2 linked regions of the Sporomusa sphaeroides DSM 2875 genome follow. The protein of the gene in region 1 binds, or shares a complex with, the protein of each later gene. Links are inferred from orthologs where the notes say so. Each region holds a gene or a part of one and is shown in the gene's direction. Other genes may lie near its edges. The genes, in order: holB and dnaX.

Region 1 (4,496 bases):
ATATGATTCATCAGGCAGCCAAAATCAAAGACAAGGCTGAGAAAGAACGTTATCTGGAATGGTTAGGGGATTTTGAATTTACCAAATGCGGTTTGCCGGTTCCTGATAAGGTTTTTTTTCTGGCAATGCCGCCGGCGGTCAGCCGGGAACTTATGCGCGGACGGGAAAATAAAGCAGGCAATGTCAAAGATATTCATGAACAAGACAGTGACTACTTGTCCTATTGTTTTGCCAATGCCTGTGATATTGCCGCAACCTTTGGCTGGCACAGGGTGGACTGTACCGATAGCGGCCAAATAAAAACTATTGAACAGATTCATGAGGAAATTTATCAGGAACTTCACAGGATGATCGGCAGGGCTTAATCAGGCCCTGCTTTTGTTTTTGGTGGATATTTGGCAAATATTTGATTATTTTATTGAAACCATATATAATTTAAGGGATAAGAAGAAGGTAATCTGCCGTATAGTTTCGGGGCAGGAGGATTAAATTAGATGAGTATGAAAGTAAATACCTTTGGTGTGAGCAACCAACCGGTGTTGAGCGACCGCGAGCAGAACGTCAAGTCGGAAAAAGCAGGCGGCTATTTTGCCTCCGACCTGCGAAAAACGCAGGAAAAGCAGTCAACCGAGCGTCTGCAAGCATTACTGGCCGATATTGATGAAAGCGGCAGCCGGTTATCACAGATGCCAACATATAGTGAACTTAAGTCATACCGGGAAAATGTGCGGAAGTTTATCGGTGAAGCCGTAGCCCGGATGTACAGTCTGGAATCCCGTACCGGCTGGGATCGTCATGGCCGCCAGAAGATGTTTACAACCATCAGGCAGATTGATGAAAAACTGGCGGAAATGGCAGAAGACGTACGCGCAGGCCAGGACCGGCAGTTATCAATCATGGCCAAGCATGACGCAGTGCGCGGTATGTTGGTTGACCTGTATACCTGATGGTTATGCATTGGGATGCAGTCATTGGCCACCAGGACGCTGTACAGGTACTCAAAGCCATGCTGGTCAGCGGTGCGATACCGCATGCCTTGCTCTTTACCGGGCCGTCAGGTATCGGTAAGGGGTTGACCGCCCGCATAATGGCTGCCGGAATTTTATGCAATGCCGGCGGCATAAAACCGTGTGGGCACTGTTCCTCCTGTGTGCTGTACGGCAGAGAGGCGCATCCTGACTTTACCCTGGTTGCGCCTGAGGGGGCGACAATTAAAATTGACCAGATCCGGGCATTGCAGCATTTTGCGTCCCTGGCTCCGGCTGTCAGTCCGGGCAGGCTCTGTCTGATCGAGGATGCCGAGTTTATGACAGTTCAGGCCGCCAATAGTTTGCTCAAGCTGCTGGAGGAGCCGCCGGCCGGCTTTGTTTTTATCCTGGTGGCAGGCACGGCGAAACCGCTTTTGCCGACCATTCTGTCCCGTTGCCGCAACCTTAAGTTTTATCCGTTGCCTGCAGCACTCCTTGAGCAAGCTCTGGTGCACCAGGGTTACAGCCTGGAGGCGGCTGCGGTAGCGGCCCGGCTGAGCGGCGGGCGGATGGGGAAAGCACTCACTCTGCTGGCTCCGGACGGCTTGGCACAGCGGGATATGGCGGCAGGCCTGTTTGCCAGCCTCGAAAGTCGTGATATGATGGCTGTCTGGGAGCAGACGGCCAAGCTTGACAGTCTGGAAACAAAGGCTATTATAACTGTACTGGAATATTTTCTATATCTGCTCCGGGATGTACTGCTGGTGGCCGGTGGGCATAACGCGCGGCTGCTGTATAATATTGACCTTAGACCTCAACTGGACGGCTGGGCAGCGGCTTGGCCTGAAGGGCGATGCGTAGCGGCTATGACCGTAGTTAAGAATACAATCCGTGCCATTGGGAGCAATGCGAATACCCGCCTGGCATTAGAAGAATTACTCATAAAATTAAAAGATTTACCGGAAAAAGGAGAAAATCATGTTGACAGTAGTTGGGGTCCGCTTTAAAAAGGCGGGTAAAATATACTATTTTGATCCGGGCGGTATTGACATTCATGCCGGCGAGCATGCCATTGTCGAAACCGCAAGAGGTCTTGAATTTGGTGATGTGGTTATCGGCGCGCGTGAAGTGGCAGACGATCAAATTGTTGCTCCGCTGAAACCGGTGCTGCGCAAGGCTACGCCTGAGGATCAGGAAAAGGTTAAGGATAACCGGAAAAAGGAAAAAGAAGCCTTTAAAATTTGTGAACAAAAAATTCAGGCCCATGGGTTGCCCATGAACCTGGTTGATGTAGAATACACTTTTGATGTAAATAAGATTATTTTCTATTTTACCGCTGAAGGGCGTATCGACTTTCGCGAGCTGGTAAAGGATTTGGCCAGTGTGTTCAGGACCCGGATTGAACTGCGGCAAATCGGCGTAAGAGATGAAGCCAAGTTAATGAATGGTATTGGCTGCTGCGGCCGCTCGTTGTGCTGCGCCACTTTTCTGGGAGATTTTGAGCCTGTGTCCATTCGCATGGCCAAAGACCAGAACTTATCGCTCAATCCCACCAAGATTTCCGGTATCTGCGGCCGATTGATGTGCTGCCTGAAGTACGAGAATGACTGCTATACCGGCTGCTGCGTCAAAAAGGTTGTGCCGCCGACAGTCGGCAAAGAGGTGATTACTGTTGAGGGCGAAGGCAAGGTAATTACTATTAATCAACAAAAACGGACAGCAACGATTAGCCTGGCAGAAGGTAAAACCCTGATCATCCCCTGGGATGAGGTAGTGGAAAAAGAGTAATGGCCAGTGAGGTTGAACTGAAACCCGGTGAACGGGTGGATGAGCTTATTATTAATGATCTAAAATTGATTCAACATCCTGACCAGTTCTGTTTTTCCCTGGATGCTGTACTGCTGGCTCATTTTGCCAGCTTGCGCTCTGGCGGGACGGCGGTTGATCTGGGGGCAGGAACAGGGGTTATTGGTTTGCTGCTCTTGGCGCGAGGGGCGGCAGCCGTTACCGGCCTGGAACTAAATCCGGTTATGGCCGATATGGCGCAAAGGTCAGCCTGTCTCAATCAGCTTGAGGACAGGCTGTCTATTATCCAGGGGGACTTGCGCCGGATTAAGGACTTTTTTCCCGGTGGCGGCTGTGAACTGGTTGTTTCCAATCCTCCCTACCGTCCTGTAGGGGGCGGTTACATAAGTCCCAATGACCGGGTAGCCATGGCCCGTCATGAAGTGACGGCAAATCTGGCCGAGGTAGTTGCTGCCGCCAAATATCTTGTAAAGTACCGCGGACGGTTTGCCATGGTGCATCTGCCTGAGCGGCTGGCCGAGATTTCGCTGGCGATGTGCCAGGCCGGTATTGAGCCCAAACGCTTGCAGCTTGTATATCCGGCAATGGATAAAAAGCCCAATATGGTACTGATCGAGGGTGTGCGTGGCGCCAAGCCCGGGCTGGATGTATTGCCGCCGTTGATTGTATATGCTGCTGACGGGAACTATAGTGAAGATATTATGAAGCTCTATTTTAACAGGCAGGACAGGTGAATGCTGTGAATCAGCCAGGTACATTATACCTATGCCCGACACCGCTCGGCAATCTGGAAGATATGAGCTTCCGGGCCGTTCGGGTATTAAAAGAAGCCGCAGCCGTTGCCGCCGAAGATACCAGGCACACGATCAAGCTGCTCAACCATTTTGATATCCATGTGCCGCTCATTAGTTATCATGAACACAATAAGGCCGAACGCGGACCGGAGATTGTGAGGCGCCTGCTGCAGGGAGAAACCATTGCCCTGGTCAGCGATGCCGGTATGCCGGGTATCTCTGATCCCGGCGTTGATCTGGTGCGTTTGGCGATTGAGCAGAATATCCCGGTTGTACCGCTGCCCGGGCCCAACGCGGCGTTAACGGCTCTTATCGCCTCAGGGCTTGATACTACGTTGTTTACCTTTGTCGGCTTTTTGCCTAAGACCAATAAGCACCGGCGGGAACTGCTTGCTAAGCTGGCCAGGCATCCGTATACTTTGGTGTTTTATGAATCGCCGCACCGGCTGAAGGCCACACTAGAAGAAATTAAGTCCGCCTTAGGCGATCGCCAGGCGGTTGCCGCCAGAGAACTGACTAAGAAATTCGAAGAATTCGTCCGGGGTACTCTGGGGAGCATTAGCTTACATTTTAATGAACATCAGCCACGCGGGGAATTTACATTGATTGTGGCGGGGATTTCTGACGATGAGGTGGTGGCGGCAGAGGCGGATAGCTTTGCTGGTCTTGATGTGATACAAGCCGTACAGATGCTAATTGAACGGGGGATAAATAAAAAAGACGCCATCCGTGAGGTGGCGTCGCAAAAAGGCTTACCGAAACGTCAGGTATACCAGGCTGTTCTGGACAGTGATGTATTATAGGAGACTGTTATACAGCCCGCTGGCCCATGGCATCCAGGCAGTCTTTGCAGACATTTTTGTTTTTGAAATTGGTTACATCGGCAGCGTTGCCGCAGAATACGCACGCCGGTTCATATTTCCGGAGA
Region 2 (11,631 bases), 4.4 Mb from region 1 along the record:
GCCAGCATTGCCGATACCTTGCAGACCATGTTTAACGGTAAGGTTGTTACCCAGTACAAGGACGGTGACGACTCACATGATGTCAGGGTCATTTTAGATCCGGAAGAGCGGCGCAGTTTGGGCAATGTCAACAAGGTATACCTGTCAGGAACGGCGCGCGATGAGGCCGGCCAGGCCGTCATGGTGCCGGTGTCACAGGTGACTGACACTGTCTATGCCACCAGTCCGGCCCAAATCAAACGTTATGACAATCAGCAGCAAATTACCATTTCGGCTAACTTAAGCGGAATCACTTTGGGCGAATTTAACTCTGCGTTTGAGAAAAAAGCGGCTGAAATTGATATGCCGGAAGGCTATCAATTTGTGGCTACCGGTCAGACGGAATCCATGAATGACGTTTTTAGCAGCATGGTCCTGGCGCTGGGCATGGCAGTGTTGTTTATCTTCTTTGTCCTGGCAGCCCAGTTTGAAAGCTACCTTGATCCTTTTTCCATTATGCTGGCCTTGCCGTTAGCCATAATCGGTGCCATCATCGGCCTGCTGGTTATGGGCAGTGAACTCAGTATGATGTCCCTCATCGGTATTATTATGCTGATGGGCTTGGTTACCAAGAACGCCATCCTGCTGGTGGATTTCGCCAAACAGCGTCGTGAACAAGGCGTGGAACGCAACCAGGCCTTAGTCGAAGCAGCCATCCAGCGGATGCGCCCGATTATCATGACAACCGCGGCAATGATTTTCGGTATGCTGCCGCTGGCGTTAGGAATCGGGCCGGGCGCTGAAGCCCGGGCACCGATGGCTCATGCCATTATCGGCGGTCTGGTGACTTCGACCATTCTCACCCTGGTGGTAGTGCCGGTAGTGTACACGGTATTTGACGATATTCAACAAGGAAAGTTTAGTTTGAAGAAAGTATTCAGGAAAGCATAAGTATGGAGAAATCCCTGCCGTTCTTTACCGGAACGGCAGGGATATTTTTCGTATATCAACCGTAATGAAAGACCGAGTGCGAGGGCGGAAAATAGCGTGCTGTTGCGAGCCGTCAAGCCTATTGTGTTCTGTGCCTATAGGCAGCGATAAGCAGGCATAAGCCAAGTGTAGCAGGACTTTATGTTTGATTAGAAAAGCAGTAAGATAACAATGCATACACAATATAAGGCCGAGTTCCGTAATGGAAGCGGAGGAACCACTTTTGGGGTTAATTTTGTCCTTGTGACAAAAGGGATGTTTTCTCTTGTCATCCTACCCGTCAGCTAACTTCGCAGGCCAAAGCAAGGGGTCGAAAGGCCGTCAGGTCTTTTTCTTATGCCCAAAAATCGAATAATGAAACTGGAGGCGCTGGTATGATGCGCGAATTTCGCCGATTACTTATCGGCAAGCCCCTTCACAACCGGGAATTGGCTCATGAAAAACTTCCCAAGTGGAAAGCCTTATCCATCTTTTCCTCTGATGCGTTATCGTCGGTGGCTTACGGGCCGGAACAAATTATGCTTACCCTGGTGGCTGTTCCGGGTATTATTGCCTATGGCTTTATGGCGCCGGTGGCGCTCTCCATTCTGTTACTGCTGGGCATCGTGGTTTTGTCCTATGTGCAGGTCGCGAAGGCTAATCCCGGCGGGGGCGGGGCCTACTCTGTGGCCAAAAAAAACCTGGGAGAAATGCCGGCGTTGGTGGCTGCCGGTTCGGTATTTGCCGATTATGTGCTGACAGCCGCTGTAAGTGTCTCAGCCGGTACGGCGGCCATTGTTTCCGCTCTGCCTGACCTGGCCGGGCACGAAGTGACCCTGGATGTAATGGTGCTCTTTGGTTTGCTGATGCTGGTGAATCTGCGCGGTGTCCGGGAATCGTCCAATGCCTTTGTTATACCCACCTACGCCTTTTTATTCGGCGTAATTGCTTTAATTGCAACAGGTGTCTGGAAAGCCTTCACCGGCGCACCCTATCTGTTGCCGCCGGAGTCTTTGGCCCGTCAGCAACTGGACTGGGCCATGCTGTTTGTCATCTTACGGGCTTTCGCCAATGGCTGCAGCTCTATGACCGGGGTTGAGGCTATTGCTGACAGTGTGCCGATGTTCAAACAGCCTGAGGCCCGCAACGCAACGGTTACCACCTATTGGATGGCCGGTATCCTGAGCTTTATGTTCCTGGGTATCACCTATCTTGTTATGCACTATCATATCCTGCCTGTTGCCGAAGTAACCGCCATGTCGCAACTGGCTGAGCAAATTTTCGGCCGTTCGGCAGCGTATTACTATATTCAATTCACGACCATGCTGGTATTATATCTGGCCGCCAATACCGCCTACAACGGGTTGCCGATGCTGTTGGCTATTGTCGCCAGAGATGGCTATCTGCCGCGTTATCTGTCAACCCGCGGTGAACGGTTAACCTTTTCTAACGGGATTATCCTGCTCACCCTTGCCGCTGCGTTATTGATTATCGCTTTTCAGGGAGATACCGAGCACCTGATTTCCTTGTATGCTATTGGTGTTTTTATTTCCTTTACCATTGCGCAGGCCAGTATGGTGGTGCACTGGTACCGGCAGCGGGGTAAGGGCTGGCAGGTCCGGGCCTTCCTCAACGGTCTTGGCGCTGCCGTCACCGGTTTGGTGGTTCTGATTATTACGGTAACGAAATTCCTTTATGGAGCCTGGGTTGTGCTTGTTTTCATTCCCATCATGATTTATATATTTAAAGCCATCCGGGGACATTATAATACCATGTCGGAGCAATTGCACCTGCCGGAAGCATGTTATGAAAGAGGTGCGGCCACCTTTCCCAAAGGCAAACACACCGTTATTGTGCCTGTATCCAGTCCCACCCGTGTTGTGTATGAGACCATCAAATATGCCAAAATGATCGGTGATGATATCCTGGCCGTTCATGTATCTGACAATGATGAACTGACCAAAAAGGTTATAGAAAAATGGAAGCTGTGGGACCCTGGTGTGGAATTGGTGGTTATTCGTTCGCCGTACCGGCTGTTAATGCGCCCGCTCTTGCATTTTATTGAAAAAAGATGCCGGGAGAAGGGGCCGAATGATTATATCACCGTCATTATTCCGGAGTTTGAAACCAGGAAAGCATGGCACCGGTTATTGCACAACCAGACCGGCTGGTTTTTGCGCAATACTCTTATTTGGAAAGAAAATGTCATTGTAACCACAGTGCCGTATCATTTGACAAAATAACCGGGACGGACCTTCCGGGATCACACCCGGGAGGTCCGGCACCGGTATCTGTCAGATAACACTGCGCTGCCGGCGCCTCAGTACTATTGCCGGCTGTAAGGCCGCAGCAGCGGTTTTTCTTTACTCAAAAACTTGACAAGCCTTTTGGTACTCGGTATAATTAAGCAGTATCAATTGGCTGCCGGTTTGTCTGGTGATATTGCCGGGCTTGCAATATTTACCGCTTGCATTGATTTAAAAAATAAGATATAATAAGTTTCTGTTGAGAGCACTTGGAGAGATGTCCGAGCGGTTGAAGGAGCACGCCTGGAAAGCGTGTGTACGGGAAACTGTACCGAGGGTTCGAATCCCTCTCTCTCCGCCATAAAATTCAAGGCCGGTATACGGCTTTTTGTTTTCTAGGCCGGACTGTAGCAGTGCCGGGTCTTACGCAATAGGAACTCATGAATCGCGTCAGGTCCGGAAGGAAGCAGCGCTAAGTGATACTTCTTATGTGCCGTAAGGGTGCCTGGTATCTGCTGTGGTCCGTCGTGGGAAACAAGGCCGTATGGTACGCGGAAGCAATATAATATATCTATTGAAAGTAGCCAATGAGGGCTGCTTTTTTGTTATATGGCAAACTGCACACCCGCCTGCGCCTGCCAGATTCTTTAACGTAGGATATACATACGGTGGCGGATAAATTATTTTCTTGAAAAAGGGAAATATTTTAGTAATGTTGAATATAAATGAAACTTGCATTATCTAATGTCTTAGCGGGGTAAAGGAGGTATGGGCGTGGCTTATGTGGCTTTATACCGCAAATGGCGGCCGCAGGATTTTGATTCCTTAGTCGGTCAGGAGCATATTAGTACTACCTTGAAGAATGCCATTGCCACCGGCAAGATTGCTCATGCCTATCTGTTTTCCGGTCCGCGTGGTACAGGAAAAACCAGTACGGCCAAAATTCTGGCAAAATCACTCAATTGTGAACATGGTCCCAGCGTCAATCCCTGCAACCACTGTTCCAACTGTGATAAAATTACTGCCGGTACTTCCATGGACGTATTTGAAGTGGACGCAGCTTCCAACCGGGGCATTGACGAGATTCGCGATTTGAGGGAAACCGTTAAGTTTGCGCCGGTAGACGGGCGTTATAAGGTGTATATTATCGACGAAGTGCATATGCTGACAACAGAGGCTTTTAACGCCCTCTTAAAAACCCTGGAGGAACCGCCGGCCCATGTGGTATTTGTGCTGGCAACCACCGAACCGCATAAGATTCCGGCCACCATCCATTCGCGCTGCCAGCGTTATGACTTCCGGCGGATTAACGCCAGGGAAATTGAGGAGCGGCTGAGTATGGTGGCAGAACAGAGCGGCCTCAAGGCTGCTCCGGATGCACTCAGGCTTATTGCCATTCAAGCCGAGGGCGGTATGCGGGATGCGCTCAGTATTTTGGACCAATGCGCTGCTTTGGATGACGGCAGCGTGATAACAGCCGCCCATGTGCGCCAGCTATTAGGCTTGATTGGTCATGAGTGGGTGTGGCAGTTAACCGACGCTGTGGCTGAACGGGATGCGCACAGCGTACTGGTGAAACTTGACGAACTTATTAATCTAGGGAAAGATATTCGCCAACTGCTTGTGGAGCTGGCGCTGCATGCCCGGAGTCTGATGCTGTATAAAGCTGCTCCTGCTATAGATACTATTGAAGTATACAGTGATGATAAAGCTGTGCTTGCCGCCCAGAGTGCCAAGTTCAGCCATCAGGAACTGGTAGCCGTGCTGGAAGTGCTGCATCATGCCGCTAATGAAGCAAAATGGGCGGCTGAGCCGCGTATTGTGGTGGAAATGGCGCTGATTACGTTGTGCCGCAGGGCGGCAAAGAGCGATATGGCCGCACTCTTAGAGCGGGTTGCTGCGCTTGAAGCCAGACTTGCCGGCAATCCGGCAGGGGCTGCCGTCAGTATGGCTAAAACGGAGGCTCCCGCAGCGGAACCGCCGCCGTCAGTGCCGCGGGTGCAGTCACCTGTAACACCCATGCCGCCGCGGCCGCAGCCAGAACCGCAAACGCCGCTCAGTCCTCCGGCACCACCGCCAGCCAATCCGTCTGTTTCGGCTCCGCCGGAACCGTCAGGCGGCAGCGTTGGCGGCGATCTGAATGAGATATGGTCGGCTGTGCTCAAAGAACTCATGACCAGCGGCAAGCGGTCGGTACATGCTTGTGTGATGCAAGGACGCTTGACAGGGCTTACCGCTACTCAGGCCACAGTGCACTTTACGGCAACCTTTCCCAAGGAACGCACCGAGAAGGACGATTACCGGACTATTGTGGAAAAAATCCTGGCTCACATTACCGGACATCAGGTAAAATTAATGTGCTCACTGGGGACAGATACGCCGCCGGCCAAACCGGCTGCGCCGAAGCCGGCGGTGGCAGCCGCTCCCCCTGATCCAGGGATGGAGCATCCTGCGGTTAAGCAGGCCCAGATGATGTTTGGTGGCAAAGTAATTAAGATAGAGGAATAAAAATTAGTGTTAGGAGGCTGATAACATGTTTGGAAATATGGGAAACATGGCAGGAATGATGAAAAAGGTGCAAAAGCTTCAGGCCGATATGGGTAAACTGCAAGAGGAGCTTAAAGCCCGTACTATTGAGGTATCTACCGGTGGCGGGGCAGTAAAAGTAGTGGTTACCGGCGAAAAGAAAATTCAGTCGGTAAAGATCGCACCGTCGGCGGTTGACCCGGAAGATGTGGAAATGCTGGAAGACCTGGTGGCTGCTGCAGTCAATGAGGCTATGAACAAAGTGGATGATATGATGTCCCAGGAAATGGGCAAACTGACCGGCGGTCTCAACCTGCCGCCGGGAATGTTTTAATCCATGGCCTATATTGCGCCAATTGCCAGGCTGGTGGAGCATTTCCGCCGCCTGCCTGGCATTGGGCCTAAATCTGCGGTTCGCCTTGCCTATTATGTGATTAAAATGGATAATAGTCAGGCATCGGCTTTGGCTGAGGCCATTATTTATGCCAAGGAGCGGGTTGGCTATTGTTCGATCTGTTTTGATTTAACTGATAGCGATCCCTGCCAGACCTGCCGGTCTGAGGGGCGGGATCAAACCGTTGTCTGTGTGGTGGAAGATCCCAAAGACGTGACAGCCATGGAGCGTACCCGTGAATTTAAGGGCCTGTATCATGTATTGCACGGCTCGTTGTCCCCGCTGGAGGGTATTGGCCCTGACGACATCAGGATTAAAGAATTGCTGGACCGGGTCAGGCTGGGAGTGCAGGAAGTTATTATGGCTACCAACCCGAATGTTGAAGGTGAAGCTACGGCTATGTATATTGCCAAATTGCTGAAACCGCTGGGGGTCAAAGTGACTCGCATCGCCCACGGCTTGCCGGTAGGCGGTGACCTGGAATATGCCGATGAGGTGACCTTGTCCAAAGCACTGGAAAACCGGCGAGAAATGTAGTGCAATTTGGTGTATGATTTATCCCGCCTGTTTATGGGAATACTGTAAGCAGGAGGGCGATATGCATGAAAACAAAGTTAACCAATTTAGCCAAGGGTGTATTGTCAGAGCGCGTACCGGAGGCTAAATACCCGTCCTTGATGCAGCAGCTTGAGGAAGCGAGAAAAGAATGGCTGAATGCCCAAAACTACTATAACAATGTATCTGATACCGATTTGGTGGATTATGCCGCTTATCTTATTCAAGCCTCCGAAAAAAAATATAATTATCTCTTAAAACGCGCGCGCCATGAAGGCCTTGAGTATTCGCCATTTAACTAAAAATCACAAGCTAAAGCTAAAATACCGGAATATGTCCGGTATTTTTATTTTGGGCACAAGACCGGGCACGGACAGCTGTGTTTTCTTTATTCCATCGGCTTCCACCTTCGCCAGCGGCTCGGTGCAAGCCGTGTTTTCTTTATCATTATTTTGGACTGGCCAACATATATTGTTGTAAGTATTTATGTTGGAGGGATAAATGATGGCTGCATGGCAAAAAGTACTGGAACTGTTCCATAGCGAGCCTGCTAGCGCTAAAAAGCAGATCAGCCTGCCGGAAATAGTGGATCAATCGCGACGTGACTGGTTATATGCCCAAAGTTGCTATAAGACAGTAAGTGACCCGGATTTAGTTGACTATTTTTCTTTTCTCATCAAGGCTTATGAGCGCAGATATGTGTATTTGCTTAGAAAAGCACGGGATGAAGGTATCTGCTGCCCGGGTATTATCTCGGGAATTCAGGATGAGACAACTGTACGCAAAGTGTTTTAGCGTGGTAAAATAGAGAAAAGCAGGTTGGAAGGAGGGAGAAGCTATGCCGTTTTTACCGGCAGGTTTAGAATTTAATGTTGTTGTGGCCTACGCATTTGGGATTATTTTAATATATCTTATTGGCCGTATGTTTTTAATGCCTATAAAGCTGGTATGTAAGCTGATATATAATGGTTTAGTAGGCGGCGTCATGTTATGGGCTGTTAATTTTGTCGGTGCCTATGTCGGATTTACTATCGGCATCAACCCGATTACGGCGCTTATTGCCGGTTTTTTAGGATTGCCGGGAGTTGTTTTATTGATTTTGTTTAAAATATTTATTAATTAGTGACAATGCTGTGCCGCTGGCGCTTAACCTCCGCCTAGGATAACGGCTGTTTGTGCCTCAGTAATGGTGACGGTGGTAAGGACTGAGCCGGATATTTTTCTTAAATATGTGGACAAGGAGTGGAGCACCTGGATATGGTAAAAGATACGCAGCAGGTTGAACCAATTATTGAAGCCTATGTGGGGGAATATGCCAGCGGTAAAAGTGAAAACGCCGTAAACCGGGCTATTTATTTACGCAAGCAGGGGTTGCCGGTAACTATTGTCGATTTGGATACTGTGGAGCCATGCTATACGCTGCGCCCCATAAAGCAGGAGCTGGAAGAACTGGGCATGGAGGTTGTTGCCTGGGAGACCCGGGATACTACCGGTCTGGGGGAAGCCGGCAATGTTATTAAGGCTTCGATGCGCTGGGTGCTCAGACGCAAAGGCAATATCATTATGGATGTTGGTTATGGCGTGCATGGTGCCAGGATTTTTAACCTGGTGGAAGGCGCCTTTGAGAATCCGTATCTTAAAATCATTGCTGTGCTGAATATGTCGCGCCCTTTCACTTCAACGGTAGATAATATTTTGGAATATGTTGCGACTCTGGGCCGGGTGGATGCTGTGCTCAACAACACCCACATGGCGGAAGAGACCACTGTCCAGCTTGTGCAGCGCGGTGCTGAAGGCGTGACTGAAGCGGCAAAACGCCTTGGCGTACCGGTGGTAGCCACTTCGGCGGTAACTGAAATTGCCGATCAGATTGGACCGGTTGATTGCATGGGTAATCCGGTCTGGAAGCTGGAACGGATTATGCCGCGCACATTTTGGTAAGCATTCCGGCATTCGCTCATATAATAACCCAAGAGGGGGTGCCAGTATGCTTCAACCAGACTTTCAGGATGTTTTAGAAACGTTTGTTTTTACCAATTTGCCTGCGCTAATGAATCCAGCGGCTACTGTTGTTGTCACAACTACTCCGGAAACCACTGCTCCCAGTACTGACATCATTGTGATTTCACCGGAACTTTTGACCACGCTAAGAACCTATGTATTTAATAATTTTTCGGAATTTAATTTAGCGCCCGATATTCAGGATATTGTAAGACAGTTTTTTACGCTGAACAACTCGATAAGTTAGAAAACCGCTACTAACTGATTTTAGGTGCCGGTTGTAGAAGACGGAGCCAGGCTTCTGTCATCGGATAAGCAAAAAACCATCCGAAAAGGATGGTTTTTTGCTGTTTACTATAGCGGAAAGTGGAGTAAGCGGGATTATTTTTCAATCATATAGGGATAGTTAACAACTGTACGGGGAACCAATGTCTCTTTAATGGAACGTTGATTCATCCAGCGGTACAGGTTGATGGCACTGCCGGCTTTATCATTTGTGCCTGAACTGCGGCTGCCGCCGAAGGGCTGTTGTCCGACAACGGCACCGGTGGGCTTGTCGTTGATATAGAAGTTGCCGGCTGCATGATCCAGGGCTTTTGCTATTTTAATAATGGCGGCTCTGTCCTGGGCAAATACAGCGCCTGTCAAAGCATAGCTGGTGGCGGTATCGCAGGCTGTTAAGGTTTCATCCAATTTGTCGTTCGGATATACATAGATGGTCATAACAGGTCCGAAAATTTCTTCTACCATTGTCTTGAAGGTGGGTGTTTTGGCTACGATCACGGTAGGCTCGACAAAGTAGCCGACACTGTCATCGCAATCGCCGCCCATGATAATCTCGGCATCAGGGGACTCTTTGACATAATCGATATAATTCTTGATATTCTGGAAGGATTTCTTGTCAATAACAGCATTTACGAGATTGGTAAAGTCGCAGACATCACCCATCTTAAGCTTGCTGATTTCTGTTTCCAGGCGTGTTTTTACCTCAGGCCACAGGCTTTCCGGGATATAGGCACGGGAGGCTGCCGAGCATTTTTGTCCTTGATACTCAAAGGCACCAAGCACGATATTGCAGGTAAGGGCTTCCACATCTGCCGATTCATGGGCAAAGATAAAGTCCTTGCCGCCTGTCTCGCCAACAAGCCGGGGATAGGTAACATAGTTATCAATATTTTGGCTGACTTGTTTCCAAATATCATTGAAGACGCCGGTAGAACCGGTGAAATGGAAACCAGCCATCTTAGGATGGGGAACGACAACCTTGCCGAAATCAACACCCCTGCAAGGTACGAAGTTGATAACCCCTGCAGGTAAACCAGCCTCCAGCAGGATTTGCATGAAATAGTAATTAGCAAGTACGGCGGTCGATGAAGGCTTCCATAGAACGGTATTGCCGCACATCGCCGGAGCTGTGCACAGATTGCCGCCGATGGCTGCAAAGTTAAACGGTGTGATTGCGGCAACAAACCCGTCAAGGGCCCGGTATTCTACCCGGTTCCAGACACCATCGCTGTTATTGGGTTGCTGCTTGTATATTTCCTGGGTGAAATATATGTTGAACCGGAGAAAATCAGCCAATTCACAAATAACATCAATTTCCGATTGGAAGGTATTCTTGCTTTGACCAAGCATGCAGGAAGCCGATAATTTTGCCCGGTATTTTCCTGTCAGTAAATCGGCTGCTTTTAAGAAAATAGTAGCGCGATGCTCCCACGGCATGTTTTCCCATTCTGCTCTGGCTGCTTCTGCCGCTTCGATGGCCATCAGCAGTTCTTTTTCACCGGCTATATAATATTGACCAAGTACTTGGTTGTGATTATGGGGGCAAATTATGTTTGCCTTGTGCTCTGTGCGGACCTCCTTACCACCGATAATAAGTGGTATTTCAACCGGGTTTGCTAACTGTCTGGCAAGCTCTGCCTTTAACGCAGCCTTTTCCGGTGAGTCCGGCAGGTAGCTTTTAACTGGTTCGTTTACCGGAGCTTTTACTTGAAAATAAGCATTGTTCACATCAAGAACCCCCTAATATTTTTAATATTCGTTCTTGAGTGATAGTATAAATAAAAAACAGGTAGCAGACAAACGGGGAATACTTTATTAATATATCAGTAATTTTGATGGAACCTTATATAGTCAGATAAACAAGAAAAATTAATGCAATACGTTGAAACATTTGATGATTGAGAATGCGGTATTGGTGCAGGATTTTATTTTGTTACGGTAAATAAGTATATAACATTTCATAGATAACGAGGTGGAGATATTGAACTATAAATTCCTTTTAGAATCAATTTTGATGAATATGGATGAAGGAATTTTAGTGGTAGATAGCGAGGCTAATGTTACTTTTTATAACGAACCGGCAACCAATATTGCAGGTATTAGTCCGGAAAAGGCTATTGGCAAAAATATCTTAGAAATCTTCTCAGATTTGACACCGGAAAGCAGTACCTTTTATCAGGTACTACGCAATAAACAGCCCATTATTGATTATGCTCAAACATATATGAATTATCAAGGCGTCAAGGTATCTACCTTGACCTCAACCATACCGCTCATCGAACAAGGGGAGGTTGTCGGAGCCCTTGAAATCTATCGGGACTTAACGCAGGTAAAAGAGTTATCAGAGAAGGTCTTGAACTTACAATCGGAATTATTCAAGAAAAAGAGTAATGAAAAGTCCTATAGCGGTAATGGTGTTGTGTATACTTTTGATGACATTATTGGAGAAAGTTTAGCGATAAAAAAACTAAAAGAACAAGCAAAAAAAATAGCAGATAGTATGTCACCGGTATTAGTGTATGGAGAAACCGGGACTGGTAAAGAAGTTTTAGTTCAAGCTATTCATAGTGCAAGCAGGGTACGGAAACACAAACCCTTTATAGCACAAAACTGTGCGGCTTTGCCAAATACCCTTTTGGATAGTATATTATTCGGTACGACTGCCGGCAGTTTTAC

What was found.
Region 2: the proteins of holB (region 1) and dnaX are in contact, whole or in part, in a cryo-EM structure (PDB 8GIZ), measured with the Escherichia coli proteins. The link is inferred for Sporomusa sphaeroides DSM 2875 from one-to-one orthologs.

Annotation. Positions count from the first base shown.
Region 1 is NZ_CP146991.1:206,887-211,382, forward strand. The notes cover bases 1-2,960. They hold holB (DNA polymerase III subunit delta'), read left to right. Parts: upstream 1-946; coding sequence 947-1,975; downstream 1,976-2,960. Other genes in these bases: SPSPH_RS00830 (dTMP kinase), read left to right, coding at 1-365; SPSPH_RS00835 (YaaR family protein), read left to right, coding at 501-947; SPSPH_RS00845 (PSP1 domain-containing protein), read left to right, coding at 1,947-2,756; SPSPH_RS00850 (tRNA1(Val) (adenine(37)-N6)-methyltransferase), read left to right, coding at 2,756-2,960. Also shown: more of SPSPH_RS00850, read left to right, coding at 2,961-3,508; rsmI (16S rRNA (cytidine(1402)-2'-O)-methyltransferase), read left to right, coding at 3,571-4,371; SPSPH_RS00860 (AbrB/MazE/SpoVT family DNA-binding domain-containing protein), read right to left, coding at 4,379-4,496. UniProt on the Escherichia coli protein: Part of the beta sliding clamp loading complex, which hydrolyzes ATP to load the beta clamp onto primed DNA to form the DNA replication pre-initiation complex.
Region 2 is NZ_CP146991.1:4,602,476-4,614,106, reverse strand. What follows is about bases 3,417-6,335. They hold dnaX (DNA polymerase III subunit gamma/tau), read left to right. Parts: upstream 3,417-3,968; coding sequence 3,969-5,702; downstream 5,703-6,335. Other genes in these bases: recR (recombination mediator RecR), read left to right, coding at 6,058-6,335; SPSPH_RS21210 (YbaB/EbfC family nucleoid-associated protein), read left to right, coding at 5,728-6,054. In the rest of the region: SPSPH_RS21230 (efflux RND transporter permease subunit), read left to right, coding at 1-930; SPSPH_RS21225 (APC family permease), read left to right, coding at 1,344-3,191; more of recR, read left to right, coding at 6,336-6,651; SPSPH_RS21200 (DUF2508 family protein), read left to right, coding at 6,717-6,971; SPSPH_RS21195 (DUF2508 family protein), read left to right, coding at 7,171-7,464; SPSPH_RS21190 (pro-sigmaK processing inhibitor BofA family protein), read left to right, coding at 7,508-7,792; SPSPH_RS21185 (hypothetical protein), read left to right, coding at 7,927-8,610; SPSPH_RS21180 (hypothetical protein), read left to right, coding at 8,657-8,917; pruA (L-glutamate gamma-semialdehyde dehydrogenase), read right to left, coding at 9,052-10,683; SPSPH_RS21170 (sigma-54 interaction domain-containing protein), read left to right, coding at 10,937-11,631. UniProt on the Escherichia coli protein: Part of the beta sliding clamp loading complex, which hydrolyzes ATP to load the beta clamp onto primed DNA to form the DNA replication pre-initiation complex.